Regions from separate parts of the Pseudomonas sp. B21-056 genome, predicted to be linked through region 1. Evidence: predicted binding sites of a transcription regulator. Region 1 holds the regulator's gene; the other holds the start of a gene.

The links. The regulator sigma-54, encoded in region 1, starts transcription at its own class of promoters, with help from an activator protein. The targets are predictions, from matches to a motif close to ANTGGCATNNANNTTGCTNT.
Region 2: a site for sigma-54 is predicted at 2,869-2,888, ahead of LOY67_RS07760 (flagellar hook-length control protein FliK). Genes of this name have one in related genera too.

Annotation. Positions count from the first base shown of each region.
Region 1 covers NZ_CP087203.1:990,721-1,005,000, forward strand. Annotated here, with positions in the region: gene tldD (metalloprotease TldD) at 1-815, shown strand, start outside; gene yjgA (ribosome biogenesis factor YjgA) at 919-1,443, opposite strand; gene pmbA (metalloprotease PmbA) at 1,551-2,897, shown strand; gene LOY67_RS04200 (HPr family phosphocarrier protein) at 3,047-3,322, opposite strand; gene rapZ (RNase adapter RapZ) at 3,338-4,195, opposite strand; gene ptsN (PTS IIA-like nitrogen regulatory protein PtsN) at 4,198-4,662, opposite strand; gene hpf (ribosome hibernation-promoting factor, HPF/YfiA family) at 4,675-4,983, opposite strand; gene LOY67_RS04220 (RNA polymerase factor sigma-54) at 5,060-6,556, opposite strand; gene lptB (LPS export ABC transporter ATP-binding protein) at 6,776-7,501, opposite strand; gene lptA (lipopolysaccharide transport periplasmic protein LptA) at 7,501-8,046, opposite strand; gene lptC (LPS export ABC transporter periplasmic protein LptC) at 8,033-8,605, opposite strand; gene LOY67_RS04240 (KdsC family phosphatase) at 8,613-9,137, opposite strand; gene LOY67_RS04245 (KpsF/GutQ family sugar-phosphate isomerase) at 9,138-10,112, opposite strand; gene LOY67_RS04250 (ATP-binding cassette domain-containing protein) at 10,386-11,195, shown strand; gene mlaE (lipid asymmetry maintenance ABC transporter permease subunit MlaE) at 11,195-11,992, shown strand; gene mlaD (outer membrane lipid asymmetry maintenance protein MlaD) at 11,992-12,459, shown strand; gene LOY67_RS04265 (phospholipid-binding protein MlaC) at 12,471-13,124, shown strand; gene LOY67_RS04270 (lipid asymmetry maintenance protein MlaB) at 13,121-13,438, shown strand; gene LOY67_RS04275 (BolA family protein) at 13,543-13,782, shown strand; gene murA (UDP-N-acetylglucosamine 1-carboxyvinyltransferase) at 13,805-14,280, shown strand, end outside.
Region 2 covers NZ_CP087203.1:1,736,344-1,741,530, reverse strand. Annotated here, with positions in the region: gene fliM (flagellar motor switch protein FliM) at 1-740, opposite strand, end outside; gene fliL (flagellar basal body-associated protein FliL) at 750-1,253, opposite strand; gene LOY67_RS07760 (flagellar hook-length control protein FliK) at 1,454-2,821, opposite strand; gene LOY67_RS07755 (Hpt domain-containing protein) at 2,922-3,266, opposite strand; gene LOY67_RS07750 (fused response regulator/phosphatase) at 3,298-5,004, opposite strand; partial or broken gene LOY67_RS07745 (STAS domain-containing protein) at 5,101-5,187, opposite strand, start outside.

The sequences.
Region 1 (14,280 bases):
CCGACTACCGCTATTTCCTCAACGAAGACCGCGCGATGGGCTACGCCCGAGAGGCTTTGCGTCAGGCGCTGGTCAACCTCGAAGCGATTCCGGCGCCGGCCGGTACGTTGCCGGTGGTGTTGGGGTCCGGCTGGTCCGGCGTCCTGCTGCACGAAGCAGTAGGGCATGGCCTGGAAGGCGATTTCAACCGCAAGGGCAGCTCAGCCTACAGCGGGCGCATGGGCGAAATGGTTGCTTCGAAACTCTGCACCATTGTCGACGACGGCACCTTGGCCGGGCGGCGCGGCTCGCTGAGCGTCGACGACGAAGGCACCCCGACCGAGTGCACCACGCTGATCGAGAACGGCGTCCTCAAGGGCTACATGCAGGACAAGCTCAACGCCCGGCTGATGGGTGTGGCCCGTACCGGCAACGGCCGCCGTGAGTCGTATGCGCACCTGCCGATGCCGCGCATGACCAACACCTACATGCTCGGTGGCCAGAGTGATCCGGCGGAGATCATCGCCTCGGTGAAAAAGGGCATCTACTGCGCCAACCTCGGCGGCGGCCAGGTGGACATCACCAGCGGCAAGTTCGTGTTCTCCACCAGCGAGGCCTACCTGATCGAGGACGGCAAGATCACCGCGCCGGTCAAAGGCGCGACGCTGATCGGTAACGGACCGGAGGCGATGAGCAAGGTGTCGATGGTCGGTAACGACCTGGCCCTGGACAGCGGCGTAGGGACATGCGGCAAGGACGGGCAGTCGGTGCCGGTGGGTGTCGGTCAGCCGACCCTGAAGATTGATGCGATTACCGTGGGTGGCACGGGCGCGTAGGAGCTGCCGAAGGCTTCGATCTTTTGATCTTTCGCCCTGGATTCAATTGTCTGGGGAAAGATCGCAGCCTCGTTGCACTCGACAGCTCCTACAAGTGCGTTACTCAGCGCAGGCCGCGTTGAGTCTCGTCCAGTTCACGGATGTACTTGAAGATTTTACGGCTCGAAGCCGGCGGCTTGTTCTGCGCCACTTCGTGCTGGGCCTGACGGATCAGGGAGCGCAGTTGCTGGCGATCGGCCTCCGGGTAGTCGATGACGAACTTTTCCAGGGTGCCGTCGTCGCCTGCGATCAGGCGATCGCGCCAGCGTTCCAGGTTATGGAAGCGTTCGTTGTACTGCCGGGTGGAGGCATCGAGTTGATCGAGCAGAACCAGGATGGCGTCAGTGTCCTGATCGCGCATCAGTTTGCCGATGAACTGCAGGTGCCGTTTACGCGCGATATTCGCGGTGTGCTTGGGCGCATCGGCCAGGGCCCGGCGCAAGGCGTCGGTCAAGGGCAGTTTGGCCAGCAAGTCCGGCTTGAGTGTTGTCAGGCGCTCGCCGAGGTCAACCAGAGCATGCAGCTCGCGTTTGACCTGGGATTTGCTTTTTTCACCCTCGTAGAGGGAGTCGTCGTAAGAATCAACCATGGGGGCAGTCCGCAAAGAAACGCCGCCATGATAACCAGTCGGGGGCCGCTTGTCCGGCCCGGTCGCTCGAAGGCCTTACCGAAAGCAGAATTTGAGTGGAGAAAGCCATGAGTGCAGTTCAGAGCGTCGGCCCGCAGGCATTGCCGGCACTGCAGGAGCAGGTCGAGCAGATCCTTGCCGAAGCCAAGCGACAGGGCGCCAGCGCCTGTGAGGTGGCGGTGTCCCTGGAACAGGGCCTGTCGACGTCGGTACGCCAGCGTGAAGTGGAAACTGTCGAATTCAATCGCGACCAGGGTTTCGGTATCACCTTGTACGTCGGCCAGCGCAAGGGCTCGGCCAGTACGTCGGCCAGCGGCCCGGATGCCATTCGCGAAACCGTCGCCGCAGCGCTGGCGATCGCCCAGCACACCTCCGAGGACGAAGCCTCGGGCCTGGCCGATGCCGCCCTGATGTGCAAGGAGTCGCGGGACTTCGACCTGTTCCACGCCTGGGACATCACCCCCGAGCAGGCCATCGAGCAGGCGTTGCGCTGTGAAGCGGCGGCGTTCGATACCGACCCGCGGATCAAGAACGCCGACGGCACGACGCTCAATACCCATCAGGGCTGCCGGGTGTACGGTAACAGCCACGGTTTCATCGGCGGTTATGCGTCGACCCGTCACAGCCTCAGTTGCGTAATGATCGCCGAAGCCAACGGCCAGATGCAGCGCGATTACTGGTACGACGTGAACCGCCAGGGCAGTCTGTTGGCAGATCCGTTGTCGATCGGCCAGAAGGCCGCGCAACGGGCGGCCAGCCGCCTGGGCGCGCGACCGGTACCGACCTGTGAAGTGCCGGTGCTGTTTGCCGCCGAGCTGGCCGGTGGATTGTTCGGCAGCTTCCTGTCGGCGGTTTCCGGCGGCAACCTGTATCGCAAATCCTCGTTCCTCGAAGGTGCGCTGGGCCAGAAACTGTTCCCGGAATGGATGACTATCGACGAACGCCCGCACCTGATGCAGGCCATGGGCAGTTCGGCGTTCGACGGCGATGGCCTGGCCACCTATGCCAAGCCGTTCGTGGAGAAGGGGGAGCTGGTGTCCTACATCCTCGGCACGTATTCGGGCCGCAAACTCGGCATGCCGAGCACCGCCAATGCCGGTGGTGTGCACAACCTGTTCGTAACCCACGGCGAAGAGGACCAGGCGGCCTTGCTGCGGCGGATGGGGCGAGGCTTGCTGGTGACCGAGTTGATGGGCCATGGCCTGAACATGGTCACCGGGGACTATTCCCGTGGCGCGGCAGGTTTCTGGGTCGAGAATGGCGAGATCCAGTTCCCGGTCCAGGAAGTGACCATTGCCGGCAACATGCGCGATATGTTCAAGCAGATCGTGGCCGTGGGCAATGATCTGGAACTGCGCAGCAACATCCGCACCGGTTCGGTGCTGATCGAGCGGATGACGGTGGCGGGTAGCTGACTTTCATTGCGATAAAAAAGGCGCGGCATCCATTGGATGACGCGCCTTTTTAATGTGTAAAAGCATCCTGTGGCGAGGGGATTTATCCCCGCAGGGCTGCTTCGCAGCCCAGCGGGGATAAATCCCCTCGCCACAACAGTCTTGCGGTGTCAGCCACCTTCGTCGAAGTAGTTGTTGATCAGGGTCACCAGCGCATCCATCGCCTCCTGCTCCTGCTCGCCTTGGGTTTCCAGGTAGATCTTGGTGCCCTTGCCCGCTGCGAGCATCATCATTGCCATGATGCTCTTGCCATCGACCGTGGCCTCCGGCGTACGACCGACCCGGATGGTGGTGTCCTTGAACTGGCCTGCCACCCCGACGAACTTGGCTGACGCGCGGGCATGCAAGCCCAGCTTGTTGATGATTTCAATTTCCCGAGCAGGCATCGCGATGTGGATCCTTTAGCTGAGGTCGCGGTGGCGAACCTGGACGTTCTTCAGGGATTGTTGCAGGAGCTGGCCCAGGCGCTCGGTCAGGTAGACGGAGCGGTGATGACCACCGGTACAACCGATGGCGATCGTGACATAGGCGCGGTTGCTTGCGGCAAAGCGGGGCAGCCATTTAAGCAGGTAGCCGGAGATGTCCTGGAACATTTCCTCGACATCCGGCTGGGCCGCCAGGTAGTCGATCACCGGTTGATCCAGCCCGGACTGCTCGCGCAGTTCCGGTTTCCAATAAGGGTTGGGCAGGCAGCGCACATCGAACACCAGGTCGGCGTCTACCGGCATGCCACGCTTGAAGCCGAACGACTCCACCAGGAACGCGGTGCCCGGTTCCGGCTGGTTCAGCAAACGCAACTTGATGGTGTCACGCAGCTGATACAGGTTCAGGTTCGTGGTGTTGACCTTGAGGTCCGCCAGGTCGGCGATCGGCCCCAACAGCTGGCTTTCGTCTTCGATGGCTTCGGCCAGCGAGCGGTTGGCGTTGCTCAGGGGGTGGCGCCGCCGGGTCTCGGAAAAGCGCTTGAGCAGGGTTTCATCATCGGCATCCAGATACAGCACGTCGCACTGGATATGCCGGTTGCGCACTTCCTCGAGCAGTTCGGGAAAGCGCGACAGGTGGCTTGGCAGGTTGCGCGCGTCGACGGAAACCGCCACCAGCGGTTGCGCCAGCTCGGTGTGGATCAGCGCCCGCTCGGCCAACTCCGGCAGCAGGCCGGCCGGCAGGTTGTCGATGCAATAGTAGCCGCTGTCCTCAAGCACATTGAGGGCCGTGCTTTTACCGGAGCCGGAGCGGCCGCTGACGATGATCAGGCGCATGATTAATGACCGTTCTGCTCGTCCAGGACAACCTGATACAAGGCTTCGTTGCTCGATGCGCCGCGCAGCCTGTCGCGCACTTCCTTGCGGTCCAGCATGCTGGCGATCTGGCGGAGCAGTTCAAGGTGCTTGTCGGTTGCCGCTTCCGGGACCAGCAGGACGAACAGCAGGTCGACCGGTGCGCCATCGATGGCGTCGAAATCTATGGGGGCTTCAAGGTGCAGCAGCGCGCTGATCGGCGTGGCACAACCCTTGAGGCGGCAATGGGGAATGGCGATGCCGTTGCCAAAACCGGTGGAACCGAGTTTTTCACGGGCAACGAGGGCCTCGAAAACGTCCTGCATTTCCAGATCCGGTACTTCCCGGTGGATCAGGTTGGCGATTTGTTCGAGGGCTTTCTTCTTGCTGCCTCCCGGCGCGTTCACCTGGGAACGGCCGGGGGTCAGGATGGATTCTAGTCGGATCATGGATTGGGGGGGTTAACGACCGGTTGCGCCTTGGAGCAGGCTCTGGGTCTTTTCCTTATGCTTTTTGAGTTGGCGATCCAGCTTGTCGGTCAGCAGGTCAATCGCGGCATACATGTCTGTGTGCTCCGCGTTGGCAACCACCTCTCCACCGGGAATATGCAACGTGGCTTCGATTTTCTGCAGCAGCTTCTCGACGTTCATCGTGACCTGCACGTTGGTGATCTTGTCGAAATGCCTTTCCAATCGGTCGAGTTTTTCGCCGATGTACGTACGCAGGGGTTCGGTCACTTCCAGTTGGTGTCCACTGATGTTGACTTGCATACAGCTTCTCCTTCGTTGCCAGTGCATAAAGCGGCAGGCAGAAATGCCTGCCACTGGAACGCTGTGGCGTGGCCTGTTACATCAACCGCTTGCGTTCGCTCGAAGGTGCAATCCCTAGGGATTCACGGTATTTGGCGACGGTACGGCGGGCCACCTGAATGCCTTGTGCCTCCAGTAAACCAGCGATCTTGCTGTCACTCAACGGCTTTTTCTGATTTTCCGCAGCCACCAGTTTCTTGATGATCGCGCGGATGGCCGTGGATGAGCATTCTCCGCCCTCGGAGGTGCTGACGTGACTGGAGAAAAAATATTTCAATTCGTAGATACCCCGTGGGGTATGCATGAATTTCTGCGTGGTCACCCGGGAGATTGTCGACTCGTGCATGCCCACTGCCTCGGCAATGTCGTGCAGGACCAACGGCTTCATCGCTTCGTCGCCGTAGTCCAGGAAGCCGCGTTGATGTTCCACGATCTGGGTGGCGACCTTCATCAGCGTTTCGTTGCGGCTTTGCAGGCTCTTGATGAACCAGCGCGCTTCCTGCAACTGGTTACGCATGAAGGTGTTGTCGGCGCTGGTATCGGCGCGCCTTACAAAACCTGCGTACTGGGCGTTGACCCGCAGCTTGGGCACCGATTCCTGGTTCAGTTCCACCAGCCAGCGATCGTTGTGCTTGCGCACGATCACATCGGGCACCACGTATTCGGGCTCGGTGGCCTCGATCTGCGAGCCCGGGCGTGGGTTGAGGCTCTGGACCAGTTCGATCACCTGGCGCAGCTCATCTTCCTTGAGCTTCATGCGCCGCATCAGCTGGCTATAGTCGCGGCCGCCCAGCAGGTCGATATAGTCGGTGACCAGTCGCTTGGCCTCGGCCAGCCACGGCGTCTTGGCGGGCAGCTGGCGCAGTTGCAGCAGCAGGCACTCACCCAGGTTGCGGGCGCCGATGCCGGCCGGCTCGAACTGCTGGATACGGTGCAGGACGGCTTCGATCTCGTCCAGCTCGATGTCCAGCTCGGGATCGAAGGCCTCGAGGATTTCTTCGAGGGTCTCGTCCAGGTAGCCCTGGTTGTTGATGCAGTCGATCAGGGTCACGGCGATCAGGCGATCGGTGTCGGACATCGGCGCCAGGTTCAACTGCCACAGCAGGTGGCTTTGCAGGCTTTCGCCGGCAGAGGTGCGGGTGGTGAAGTCCCACTCGTCATCATCGCCGCTGGGCAGGCTGCTGGCGCTGGTCTGGTAGACGTCTTCCCAGGCTGTGTCCACGGGCAGATCGTTGGGGATGCGTTCGTTCCATTCGCCATCCTCGAGGTTATCCACCGTCGGGGCGGCTTCCTCCTGGTAAGACGGTTCCTGGATCTCGGTATTGGGTTTGTGCTCGACGTTGTCGGCCAGCGGATCGGTATTGTCGAAGTCGTCGCCTTCTTCCTGGCGTTCGAGCATCGGATTGGATTCCAGGGCCTCCTGGATTTCCTGTTGCAGGTCCAGGGTCGACAATTGGAGCAGGCGGATGGCCTGTTGCAGCTGCGGTGTCATCGTCAGCTGCTGGCCCATTCTCAAGACTAGCGATGGTTTCATGGCAGGGGCTTAACACCTTATTCGCCGGCGCACATGCGCCATCCACTACAAGGGCGCCGGAGCGCCAAACCTTAAGCAAATTATATGCCTGAAACTTAAGTGTTTGCCTAGGGGAAGTTCTCAATTAGTTTCCCGATGACGGGGATTCACTGAGAGCGCCCCAGGGCGCTGCCTTAGTTAAATTAGCGGCGCCGGGACAATTTGCCAGACACTTCGCGCTTACAGGCGGAACTCGTGGCCCAGATACACTTCCTTGACCAGTTCGTTGGCCAGGATGGTGGCGGAGTCACCCTCGGCGATCAATTGGCCGTCATTGACGATGTAGGCGGTTTCGCAGATGTCCAGCGTCTCGCGCACGTTGTGGTCGGTGATCAGCACACCGATCCCCTTGGCCTTGAGATGGTGAATGATCTGCTTGATGTCACCCACCGAAATCGGATCCACACCGGCGAACGGTTCGTCGAGGAGGATGAATTTCGGGGCAGTGGCCAGGGCTCGGGCGATTTCCACCCGGCGTCGTTCGCCACCGGACAGGCTCATGCCGAGGTTGTCGCGGATGTGGCTGATGTGGAATTCCTGCAGCAGGCTTTCCAGCTCCTGGCGACGACCGGCCTTGTCGAGTTCCTTGCGGGTCTCGAGGATCGCCATGATGTTGTCGGCAACCGACAGTTTGCGGAAGATCGACGCCTCTTGCGGCAAATAGCCGATACCGGCCTTTGCCCGGCCATGCATCGGCTGGTGGCTGACGTCCAGGTCGTCGATCAGGACGCGGCCCTGATCGGCCTGGACCAGGCCGACGATCATGTAGAAGCAGGTGGTCTTGCCCGCGCCGTTGGGGCCGAGCAGGCCGACGATCTGCCCGCTGTCGATCGACAGGCTGACATCGCGCACGACTTGACGGCTCTTGTAGCTCTTGGCCAGGTGCTGGGCTTTCAGAGTTGCCATTACTGGGCCTTTTGCTCGGTTTTCTTTTTCGGCTGGATGACCATGTCGATCCGTGGGCGCTGCTCGGTCACCTTGTTGCCGGTGGCGCGACCGGCGCTGGCGAGTTTCTTGTTCGTGTCGTAGACGATTTTTTCGCCCTGGGTGACGTTGTTGTCCTTGTCGATGACCTTGGCGCGATCGATCAGCACGACGCGGTCCTGGGAGGCGTGATACTGGATGGTCACGCCGTAACCCTGTACGGGCTTGGTGTCGCCGGCGGTTTGCAACTGCTCGAAATAGGCCAGGTTGCCCACCGAGGTCACCACGTCGATGTCGCCGTTCGGGGTGCGGGTGATGGTCACGGTGTTGCCGGTGACCTTCATCGAACCCTGGGTGATGATCACATCGCCCTTATAGGTGGCGACACCGTTCTTGTCGTCCAATTGGGCATCGTCAGCCTGGATGCGGATAGGCTGGTCGCGGTCGTTGGGGAGGGACCAGGCGCTCGCGCTTCCCAGTGCTGCGCCCAGACTGAGCAAAATAGGGAGGGTTTTAGCGAGCTTCATACTGTCCTCTTACGTTCGATAGCAGGTGTATCCTGCTTTCCTTCAAATACGCCTTCATGCCCGTGCCGGTCGATACACCACCGGCGCCGTCGATTCTAACGGGTTGCTCGGTCTGCGCATATTGTTGCTGCGGGAACACGGTCATGCGAGTGCTGGTGATGATGGTCGTGCGGTTCTTCTCATCGGTGCGTGCCACGCGTACCGAGTCGATCAGTTCAACTTCGGTGCCGCCGGGTTTGACTTCAGCACGCTTGCTCTGCACATGCCACGGGAACTCCGTGCCGCGGAACATGTTCAGGTCCGGATTGGCGACCAGCGTAATGTCGGTGGCCTTGACGTGATCGACCTTGTCGGACGTCATTTCGTACTGCACTTTGCCATCGGGCAGGTATTGCAGTGTATGTGTGTTGGTCGCATACCAGTCGATGTCGTTTTCCTGGACCTGTGCGGCGGGGCGGTCGAGAAAACGTTCGGGGCTGATGTTCCAGTAGCCCACCGCCGCGAAAATCGCCGCGATGCACGCGAACAGCAGGATGGTGCGAATCTTCTTGCTCAGCATAAATGGCTCACAGGTACGCGGCGTTGGCCGCTTCGAGGCGGCCCTGGGCGCGCAGGATCAATTCGCAGAACTCACGGGCCGCGCCTTCGCCGCCTCGCGCCGTGGTGACGCCGTGGGCGTGCTCGCGTACGAAGCCGGCCGCGTTGGCCACTGCCATGCCCAGGCCAACCCGGCGGATCACCGGCAGGTCCGGCAGGTCGTCACCCAGGTAGGCGACCTGTTCATAGCTCAGGTTGAGTTGGCCCAGGAGTTCGTCCAGGACCACCAGTTTATCCTCGCGCCCTTGATAAAGGTGGGGAATGCCAAGGTTCTTCGCACGCCGTTCGACCACCGGGGTTTTGCGGCCGCTGATGATAGCGGTCTGCACGCCGGCGGCCATCAGCATCTTGATGCCCTGGCCGTCGAGGGTATTGAAGGTCTTGAACTCGCTACCATCCTCGAGGAAGTACAGGCGCCCGTCGGTCAGCACGCCGTCCACGTCGAACACGGCCAGCTTGATGGTTTTACCGCGTTGCAGCAGGTCTGCGTTCATTTACATGACTCCCGCACGCAGCAAGTCGTGCATGTTCAGGGCGCCCACCGGGCGGTCTTCGGCATCGACCACCACCAGGGCGCTGATCTTGTGGTCTTCCATGATTTTCAGGGCCTCGGCGGCGAGCATTTCGGCGCGGGCGGTCTTGCCGTGGGGCGTCATGACCTGCTCGATGGTGGCACTGTGTACATCGATGGTCCGGTCCAAGGTACGACGCAAGTCGCCGTCGGTGAAGATCCCGGCGAGCTTGCCGTCGGCCTCGAGGACCACCGTCATGCCCAGGCCTTTGCGGGTCATCTCCATGAGTGCATCCTTGAGCAGCGTGCCGCGTTGCACCTGCGGCAACTCGTCCCCGGCGTGCATCACGTTCTCGACCTTCAGTAGCAGGCGTCGGCCCAGGGCGCCACCAGGGTGGGAGAAGGCGAAATCCTCCGCGGTGAACCCCCTGGCTTCCAGCAGGGCCACGGCCAGGGCGTCGCCCATGACCAGGGCCGCAGTGGTGGAAGAGGTTGGTGCCAGGTTCAGCGGGCAGGCTTCGTGCTCGACGTGAACATTGAGGTTCACTTCGGCGGCCTTGGCCAGCGGCGAGTCGGGGTTGCCGGTGACGCTGATCAACTGGATACCCAGGCGCTTGATCAACGGCAGCAGGGTAATGATTTCGTTGGTGGAGCCGGAGTTGGACAGGGCCAGGATAATGTCGTCCTGGGTAATCATGCCCATGTCACCGTGGCTGGCTTCGGCCGGGTGGACGAAAAATGCCGTGGTGCCGGTGCTGGCCAGGGTCGCGGCGATCTTGTTGCCGATGTGCCCGGATTTGCCCATGCCGACCACCACGACGCGGCCTTTGCTGGCCAGAATCATCTCGCAGGCGCGTACGAAATCAGCGTCGATATGGGGCAGCAAGCCTTGCACGGCTTCGAGCTCGAGGCGGATGGTACGTTGTGCCGATTGAATCAGATCGCTGGATTGGCTCATGTCAGAAATCGTATAGCCCGATGAAAAGGCGGCGATTATAGCGGCAATGAACAATTCCCTCACGTTAGTTCGTCATGCGTTGTGCAAACACCTCACCAGGTTCTGGATAAATGCACTCATTTACCTTAAGCCAGGCTTAACGGGTTGGGGGTGGCCCTTGGGCGCTTGGCCGTTGCAGTGATATAGTTCGCCGCCGGTTCGGATGCCCGGTGGTACCGACGCTATCGGCTGGGCAGGGCATTCGGATGTGAGGCTGCATCGCAAGGAGTTTAGATGAGTGCCGACAACGCCTACGCGGTCGAGCTGAAGGGGTTGTCCTTCAAGCGAGGGACGCGCAGCATTTTCAATGACATCGATATTTGTATCCCGCGCGGCAAGGTGACCGGCATCATGGGGCCTTCCGGGTGCGGAAAGACCACGCTGCTGCGCCTGATGGGCGCGCAGTTGCGGCCGAGTGCCGGTGAAGTCTGGGTCAATGGCCAGAATCTTCCCAAGCTGTCGCGCAGCGACCTGTTCGATGCGCGCAAGCATATGGGCGTGCTGTTCCAGAGCGGCGCGCTGTTCACCGATCTCGATGTATTCGAGAACGTGGCATTCCCGCTACGGGTCCATACCGACTTGCCGGATGAGATGATCCGCGACATCGTCCTGCTCAAGTTGCAGGCGGTCGGGCTGCGTGGCGCCCTCGATCTGATGCCGGACGAGCTGTCCGGTGGCATGAAGCGTCGGGTCGCCCTGGCGCGGGCGATTGCCCTCGATCCGAAAATCCTCATGTATGACGAGCCCTTCGTTGGGCAGGACCCGATCGCCATGGGGGTGCTGGTGCGCCTGATCCGGCTGCTCAACGATGCCCTGGGCATCACCAGCATCGTGGTATCCCATGACCTGGCCGAAACCGCCAGCATCGCGGACTACATCTATGTGGTCGGCGATGGCCAGGTATTGGGGCAGGGTACGCCCCAGGAGTTGAAGGCTTCGGACAACCCGCGCATTCGCCAATTCATGAAGGGCGATCCGGACGGTCCGGTGGCGTTCCATTTTCCGGCCACGGATTACCGTACCGATCTGCTGGGGAAGCGCTGATGCGCAAGAAATCATTGATAGAAAGAATTCGCCTGTTCGGCCGTTCCGGCATCGACGTGCTGGCGGTGCTGGGCCGTTCCACATTGTTCCTGGCCCATGCCTTGCTGGGGCGCAACGCCACGGGCGGCGGTTTTGGCCTGCTGGTCAAGCAACTGCATTCGGTGGGGGTGATGTCCCTTGTGATCATCGTCGTGTCCGGGATTTTCATCGGCATGGTGCTGGCGTTGCAGGGCTTCAACATCCTGTCCAGCTACGGTTCGGAGCAGGCGGTCGGGCAGATGGTCTCGCTGACGCTGTTGCGTGAGCTCGGTCCGGTGGTGACCGCATTGCTGTTCGCCGGCCGTGCCGGTTCGGCGCTGACGGCCGAAATCGGTAACATGAAGTCTACCGAGCAGTTGTCCAGCCTGGAGATGATCGGCGTCGATCCGCTCAAGTACATCATTGCCCCGCGCCTGTGGGCCGGCTTCATTTCCCTGCCGGTGCTGGCGATCATCTTCAGCGTCGTCGGCATCTGGGGTGGCTCATGGGTGGCTGTCGACTGGCTGGGGGTCTATGAAGGCTCCTACTGGTCCAACATGCAGAACAGCGTCGACTTTCTCGATGATGTGCTCAACGGTGTCATCAAGAGCGCCGTATTCGCTTTCGTGGTGACCTGGATCGCCGTGTTTCAAGGCTATGACTGCGAGCCCACGTCTGAGGGGATCAGCCGTGCCACTACCAAGACCGTGGTGTACGCCTCGCTGGCGGTCCTGGGCCTTGACTTTATTCTGACCGCCTTGATGTTTGGAGATTTCTGATGCAAAACCGCACCCTGGAAATCGGTGTCGGCCTTTTCCTGCTGGCTGGTATCCTGGCTTTGTTGCTGCTGGCCTTGCGGGTCAGTGGCTTGGCGCCGACCGCGAACACCGATACTTATAAACTTTACGCTTACTTTGACAATATCGCCGGTTTGACGGTCAGAGCCAAGGTGACCATGGCCGGTGTCACCATCGGCAAGGTCACGGCAATCGATCTGGATCGCGACAGCTTCACCGGCCGGGTGACGCTGCAGCTGGAAAAGCGCGTGGATAACCTGCCGACCGATTCCACTGCATCTATCCTTACCGCCGGGCTGCTGGGCGAGAAATACATCGGTATCAGCGTGGGCGGGGAAGAAACCCTGCTCAAGGACGGTGGGACCATCCACGACACGCAGTCGTCGCTGGTGCTCGAGGACCTGATCGGGAAATTCCTGCTCAATACCGTTAGCAAAGACGCCAAATAAGGAGCCTTTCGATGATCTCTATCTTGCGACGCAGCCTGTTGGTCCTGCTGGCAGCCCTGCCGCTGATGACCAATGCCCTGGCAGCGCCTTCGGCGCACGACATCATCCAGGACACCACGACCCGGTTGCTGGCAGACCTTGCCGCCAACAAGGAGAAATACAAGCAGGACCCAAGCGCGTTCTATGACGCGCTGAACGGCATTGTCGGTCCGGTGGTGGACGCCGATGGCATCTCCCGCAGCATCATGACGGTCAAGTACTCGCGCAAGGCAACCCCAGCGCAGATGACCCGCTTCCAGGAAAACTTCAAGCGCAGCCTGATGCAGTTCTACGGCAACGCCCTGCTCGAATACAACAACCAGGGCATCACCGTTGGGCCGGCCAAGGATGAAAGCGGTACCCGTACCAGCGTCGACATGCAGGTCAAGGGTAACAACGGCGCGATCTATCCCGTCTCCTACACACTCGAGCAGTTGAACGGCGAGTGGAAAGTGCGCAACGTGATCATCAACGGCATCAACATCGGCAAGTTGTTCCGCGACCAGTTCGCCGATGCGATGCAGCGCAATGGCAATGACCTGGACAAGACCATCGATGGCTGGGCCGGCGAAGTCGCCAAGGCCAAGGAAGTGACCGAGCAAGCCAAGGAGAAGCAGGAACAATGAGTGCGTCGGCGAGTGAGTCGGCCGTTCGTCTGGGCGAGGCCGGCGAGTTGTTGCTCAGCGGCGTGCTGGACTATCGCACCGGCCCGGCCCTGCGCAAGCAGGGTCAGGCGCTGATCAGGTCCGTCAGTGCGGCCGAGCTGGTCATCGACTGTTCGGCGGTGCAGAAGTCCAGCAGTGTCGGACTGTCGCTGCTGCTGTGCTTCATGCGGGACGCCAAGGCGGCCGGCAAGGCGTGGAGCATCCGTGGAATGCCCGAAGACATGCGCGAAATAGCCCAGGTCAGCGAACTGACCGAGTTGTTGGTGCATTCCTGACCCACAGCCCCCCCGTCAGAGTCCTGCTTCGCGGGGTTCGCAGGCGCGGGGCTTTTTTGTATGATGTGCGACCCGTGCGCACAGGGCGCCGATTGAGGTTGAGCATGCAGGCTGTAGAAGTGAAGAGCTTCCTTGAAGGAAAGCTGCCTGGTACGAAGGTGGAAGTTGAAGGCGAAGGCTGCAACTTCCAGCTGAACGTGATCAGCGATGAACTGGTGGCGTTGAGCCCAGTGAAGCGTCAGCAGAGCATCTATGCCCATTTGAACCCATGGATTGCCGATGGCAGCATCCACGCGGTCACGATGAAATTTTTCAGCAGCGCGGCCTGGGCCGAGCGCACCTGAGCCCAAGGGCGTCGAGATTCTTATGGATAAACTGATTATTACCGGCGGCGTTCGTCTTGATGGCGAGATCCGTATTTCCGGGGCGAAGAACTCGGCCCTGCCGATCCTGGCCGCGACCTTGCTGTGCGATGGCCCGGTGACCGTGGCCAACCTGCCGCACCTGCATGACATCACCACAATGATCGAGCTGTTCGGTCGCATGGGCATCGAGCCGGTGATCGACGAGAAACTCAGCGTCGAGATCGATCCGCGCACCATCAAGACCCTGGTCGCTCCGTATGAACTGGTGAAAACCATGCGTGCGTCGATCCTGGTGCTGGGCCCGATGGTTGCCCGTTTCGGTGAAGCCGAAGTCGCCTTGCCTGGCGGTTGCGCCATTGGCTCGCGTCCGGTGGACCTGCACATCCGTGGCCTGGAAGCCATGGGTGCGATCATCGACGTCGAAGGCGGCTACATCAAGGCCAAGGCGCCTGAAGGTGGCCTGCGCGGCGCTCATTT
Region 2 (5,187 bases), 740 kb from region 1:
GCATTGATCCAGCGCTCGTCCTGATCGTCGAGGTCCGATTGGAAACCGGCGTCGAGCATTTCGCGCACCGGCTCGATCATCGAGTACGGCATGGTCACGTGCAGGTCCCCGCCGCCGCCATCGAGCTCGATGTGGAAAGTCGATACCACGATGGCTTCGCTCGGACCGACGATGTTGGCCATGGCCGGGTTCACTTCCGAGTTGATGTACTCGAAGTTCACTTCCATGATCGCCTGCCAGGCTTCCTTCAGATCGACGAAAGCCTGCTCCAGCACCATGCGTACGACCCGCAGCTCGGTCGGGGTGAACTCACGCCCCTCGATCTTGGCGTGACGACCGTCACCGCCGAAGAAGTTGTCCACCAGCTTGAATACCAGCTTGGCATCGAGGATAAACAGCGCGGTGCCACGCAACGGTTTGATCTTCACCAGGTTGAGGCTGGTGGGTACATACAGCGAGTGCACGTACTCCCCGAACTTCATCACCTGCACGCCACCGACCGCCACATCGGCGGAACGACGCAGCATGTTGAACATGCTGATGCGGGTATAGCGGGCAAAACGTTCGTTGATCATCTCCAGGGTCGGCATGCGTCCGCGAACGATGCGATCCTGGCTGGTCAGGTCGTAGCTTTTGACGCTGCCCGGTTCAGCAGCGTTTTCGGTCTGTACCAGGCCGTCGTCGACGCCGTGCAACAGCGCGTCGATTTCGTCCTGGGACAACAGGTCCTGCACGGCCATGGCGGGTTCCTACTGCAATACGAAGTTAGTGAAGAGCAACTGTTCGATCACCACTTTGCCGAGCTCTTTCTGAGCCACTTCCTGCACGCTGGCCGTGGCTTTCTGACGGAGCATTTCCTGGCCGACCGGGGTGGCCAGGGTGTCGAAATTCTGTCCGGAGAACAGCATCACCAGATTGTTGCGGATCAGCGGCATGTGCACCCGCAGTGCTTCCAGGTCCGCCTGGTTACGACCCAGCAAAGTGATGCTGACCTGCATGTAGCGTTGACGGCCATTCTGGGTGTAGTTGGCGACAAATGCTGGCGCCATGGGCTCGAAAATCGCCGGCTGCTTGCCCACAGGCGCAGCCTCGACCACCGCCGCCGGCTTGCTTTGAGCGCTGTGCATGAAATACCAGGTCGCCCCCACGGACACACCGATGGCCAGGAGCACACCCACCACGATCAGGATGATCATCTTGAGTTTGCCTTTGGTTGCGGGGTCCTTTACAGCTGCTGCTTCGCTCTTCGCCATGCCAATAATCCGTCACTAATCGGGGGTTTACGGTTGCATGGCAAGGCAGGAGCAAGTGTTATGCCAGAAGCAATTTGCAACACCCGAAAACAACTGTGGGAGCGGGCCTGCTCGCGAAGGCGGTGTGTCAGTCGACTAATGTTCAACTGATCTATCGCTATCGCGAGCAGGCTCGCTCCCACAGGATGTAGTGCGCCGGGTCAGGCGTAGTAATCGACCGCGCTGGTACCAATGACGCTGGTGGTAGCGGCCGCCACTTCAGCAACGCTGGCCGGCAGGTGTTCATCTGCCGAATCCACCCGTCCACCGGATGACGACGTCCGTCCGGCCTGGGCCTGCTGCTGCGCCTGCTGGTTCTGGTTCTGCGAGCCACGGGACTGATCGGACACGTTGACGTCGACCTGGCCCATGCCCTGCTGGGCGAAACTGTCCCGCAAGCGATGCAACTGGCCTTCGAGGGCTTCGCGAACGCCGGTGTGGGCACTCATGAACGTCACTTGGGTCTGTTGATCCGGCACCATGTTCACCCGGATGTCCAGGCGACCGAGTTCAGCGGGTTGCAACTGGATGTCGGCTGCCTTGAGATTGACGCTCGACAGGTACATCACCCGGTTGACCACCTCTTCGGTCCAGCCACTCTGGTTCATGGCGATGGGCTGGTTGACCGGCACCGCATTGGCGGTCTTGGGCGTAGCGGCCTGGGTCAGTGCCGCCAGGCGGTTGGCGAAATCATCCACGCGGGTGTCGCTGGTAGCCGAGCCCAGATCCTTGAGCCCCTCGCCGATCAGGCCACTGAAGGCCTTTTCCCCACCCTGGCTGCCAGGGCCGGTACTGTTCTGGTCGGCTTGCACGGTGAGCATGCTTGCCATGCCGGCGGCAAATGTCTGGGCCGACGTCGGCTCACCGTCGAGCGGAGCGGGGGTGACTGTCTTCGACTGGCTGGTAGCGGAAACGTGGCCGCCCTGCTCCATCGCCAGTCGCAACGCCGGCAAGGCATCGAGCGGATCGGCATCGGGGTCGAATTCCGGATCCACCGGCGGCGCAGCCTGGGCTGCCACAGCCAGCGGAACGACCGGGGCCGCCACCGTAGCCGCTACTTGCGGCACCGTCGCGGCGTCCACCACAGGCACGGGCACCACGTCGGCTTGAACCACAGGCGCAACCACCTCCGGCGGCAACATCGGGTCGACGGCAGGATCGGCAGGCGCCGCGTCCGCCACCGGGTTTTCGGTGTCGGAGGCGGCATTGTCGTCATTGTCAGCCGTGTCATCGGCCTTGACCGGCTTGTCGGCAGGCAAGGCTTTGCCGCTATCGGCAACCGTCGGCTCCGGGGCGGCAGCCGTTTCATCACCAGCGTCCTTTTTGACGCTGTTGTCGGGCTTATCGCGCACCGGCTTCATGGATGGCTCAGGGGACGACGAGGATTTGACGGGCGCCTGCTGGGCGAAGACCTGAGCGAAGCTGGAGGCTCTAGTGCCGAGGTCCGGAGCCGCTGCCGGCGGATTGACGGCGGCCTGCGGCTTGGCCTGGGCAGTGGCCTGAAGCAGTGTATTGGGCGTAACGGGCATAAAAGGTCTCCGCTGCACTGAAATCATAGGTACAGTCGAGACTGGACAATGCAAGGGATGGGCCAACGCCTGGACAGTGGCGACGCCCGGTAGTCAACGTTCAGCAGTGAAAGCCTTCGCGCTCTTCCCTGCAAAGATTGCGGACATGAGCAAATTCGCTGTCGATTTCGCTGACCAGCTTCTCGATGCCCCCCAGGGAGGGCTGTTTGGCACGCTGTTCCAGCTCACCGCACAGTTCGGCCAGGCGGATGGCGCCCATGTTGCTGCTGCTGCCCTTGAAGCTGTGGGCGGTGGCGCTCAGCTTTTCGGCATCGCGGGCTTCATGCAGCACGCGCAGGCGTGCCTCTGAGTCATTGAGAAACGTATCCAGTAATTCCAGATACCCTTCCTCCATGACTTCCTTCAACGTGCTGAGCACGTCACGGTCCAGATGAATCTCGTTCACTTGTTCGCTCCCTGATCAAGAGTGGCGCGGATTATGCCAGAGCCTCCCAGAAAAACTCCACACGGACACTACGACCATCGTCTGACCAACGGGCCTGGTGACTCAACTGACGCACCAGGCTTACACCACGTCCCGACAACCGATCACTGTCCAGCGGCCGGGCCAGCACACGACCGACATCAAAGCCCTGACCGCTGTCCTCGACCTCGATCACCAGGCGACCACCGTCGCCGTGGGGTGTGACATGCAAGTGTACCCGGATGTGACCGGTGTCCAGTTCATCCAGTCGGGTACTGCGCTCCATGTAGTACCGGGCAAAGCCCGACGCGTCGCGCTTGATGCTCGAATCGAGCCCTAGCACCCCATGCTCCAGGGCATTGGAATAGAGCTCCGAAAGCACACTGTAGAGAGCGCCACTCTGAGCCCTGAGCCCGTGCACCTCAAGCAGCAATTGCAGCAGGTACGGCATCGGGTTGAAGCGCTTGAGCGTCTGGGCCCGAAACTCGAAACTCACCGACCAGTCCAGCGGACTGGACTGGCCGCTATCGGAATAGACCGGTGGCGGCGGATTGAGTTGCGTCGGCGCGACCATGCGAACTTCGACCATGCTGAAATCGTCGCGGGCCTCGCCGCGAAAGTCCCGCAGGGCCTGCTGGATATCTTCGAAAAGACAGTCGGGCTCACGGTTGGCGGCAAACACCTGTTGCAGCCGCTCCACACCGAACAACTGGTCATCGGCATCGCTGGTGTCGATGACGCCGTCAGATAGCAGGAATATCCGGTCACCCACCGCCATGGGATGCACTTCGGTACGATCATCGAATAATTGCGGCGTGAGCACCCCCAATGGCAGGTGCCGTGCCGGCAGCGGCGTGCGCACGCCGCTGAGGCTGTCATGCAGGTAGCCATCGGGCATGCCGCCATTCCAGATTTCCACGGTGCAGCGCTGGAAACCCAGGCAGAGCAGCGTCGCACAACAAAACATATCCACCGGCAGGATGCGTTTGAGCTTGGCATTCATCTCCCGCAGGATCTGCGCCAGGCCATAGCCTTTGGCGGTCATGCCGTAGAACACTTCCGCCAGCGGCATCGCACCGACCGCCGCCGGCAAGCCGTGCCCGGTGAAATCCCCCAGCAGGATGTGCATATCGCCGGCCGGATTGAACGCAGCCAGCAGCAGGTCGCCATTGAACAGGGCGTAGGGCGATTGCAGGTAGCGGATATTCGGCGCACTCAAGCAGCCGGAATGGGCGATCTTGTCGAACACGGCCTTGGCGACCCGCTGTTCGTTGAGCAGGTAATCGTGGTGCCGGGCGATCTGGTCGCGCTGCTCGACGACCGTGGCCTGCAATCGGCGCAAACGGTCCATGGCCTTGATCTTGGCGGCCAGGATCACCTGGTTGTAAGGCTTGGCGAGGAAATCGTCACCGCCGGCTTCCAGGCAACGGGCCAGGCCTTCGCTTTCAGTCAATGACGTGAGGAAAATGATCGGCACCAGTTGGTCGCCGGCCAACCGCTTGATCTTCTGCGCCGCCTCGAACCCATCCATGACTGGCATCATCGCATCCATCAGCACCAGGTGCGGACGTTGCTCCGTATAGATTTCCACCGCTTCGGCGCCATCGGCTGCGGTGAGCACGTGATGGCCCTGGCGGCGGACAATGGTCGACAACAGCAGTCGGTCAGCGGCACTGTCTTCGGCAATCAGGACCGTCAGCGACTCCAGATCGGACAACATGGCTGTCGATCAGGCTTTGCCCGGATGGACTTTGTCCTGATGGGCATGCCCTGCCTGCGGCTTGTCTTTCTCCGACTTGTCGTCCTTCGGGCCGTCGATATCGAACAGCTTGTCGAAATTGGAGATCGCGAGAATCTTGCGCACATCCGCGCCGCAGTTGGTGACATTCACGTCGGCATCTTC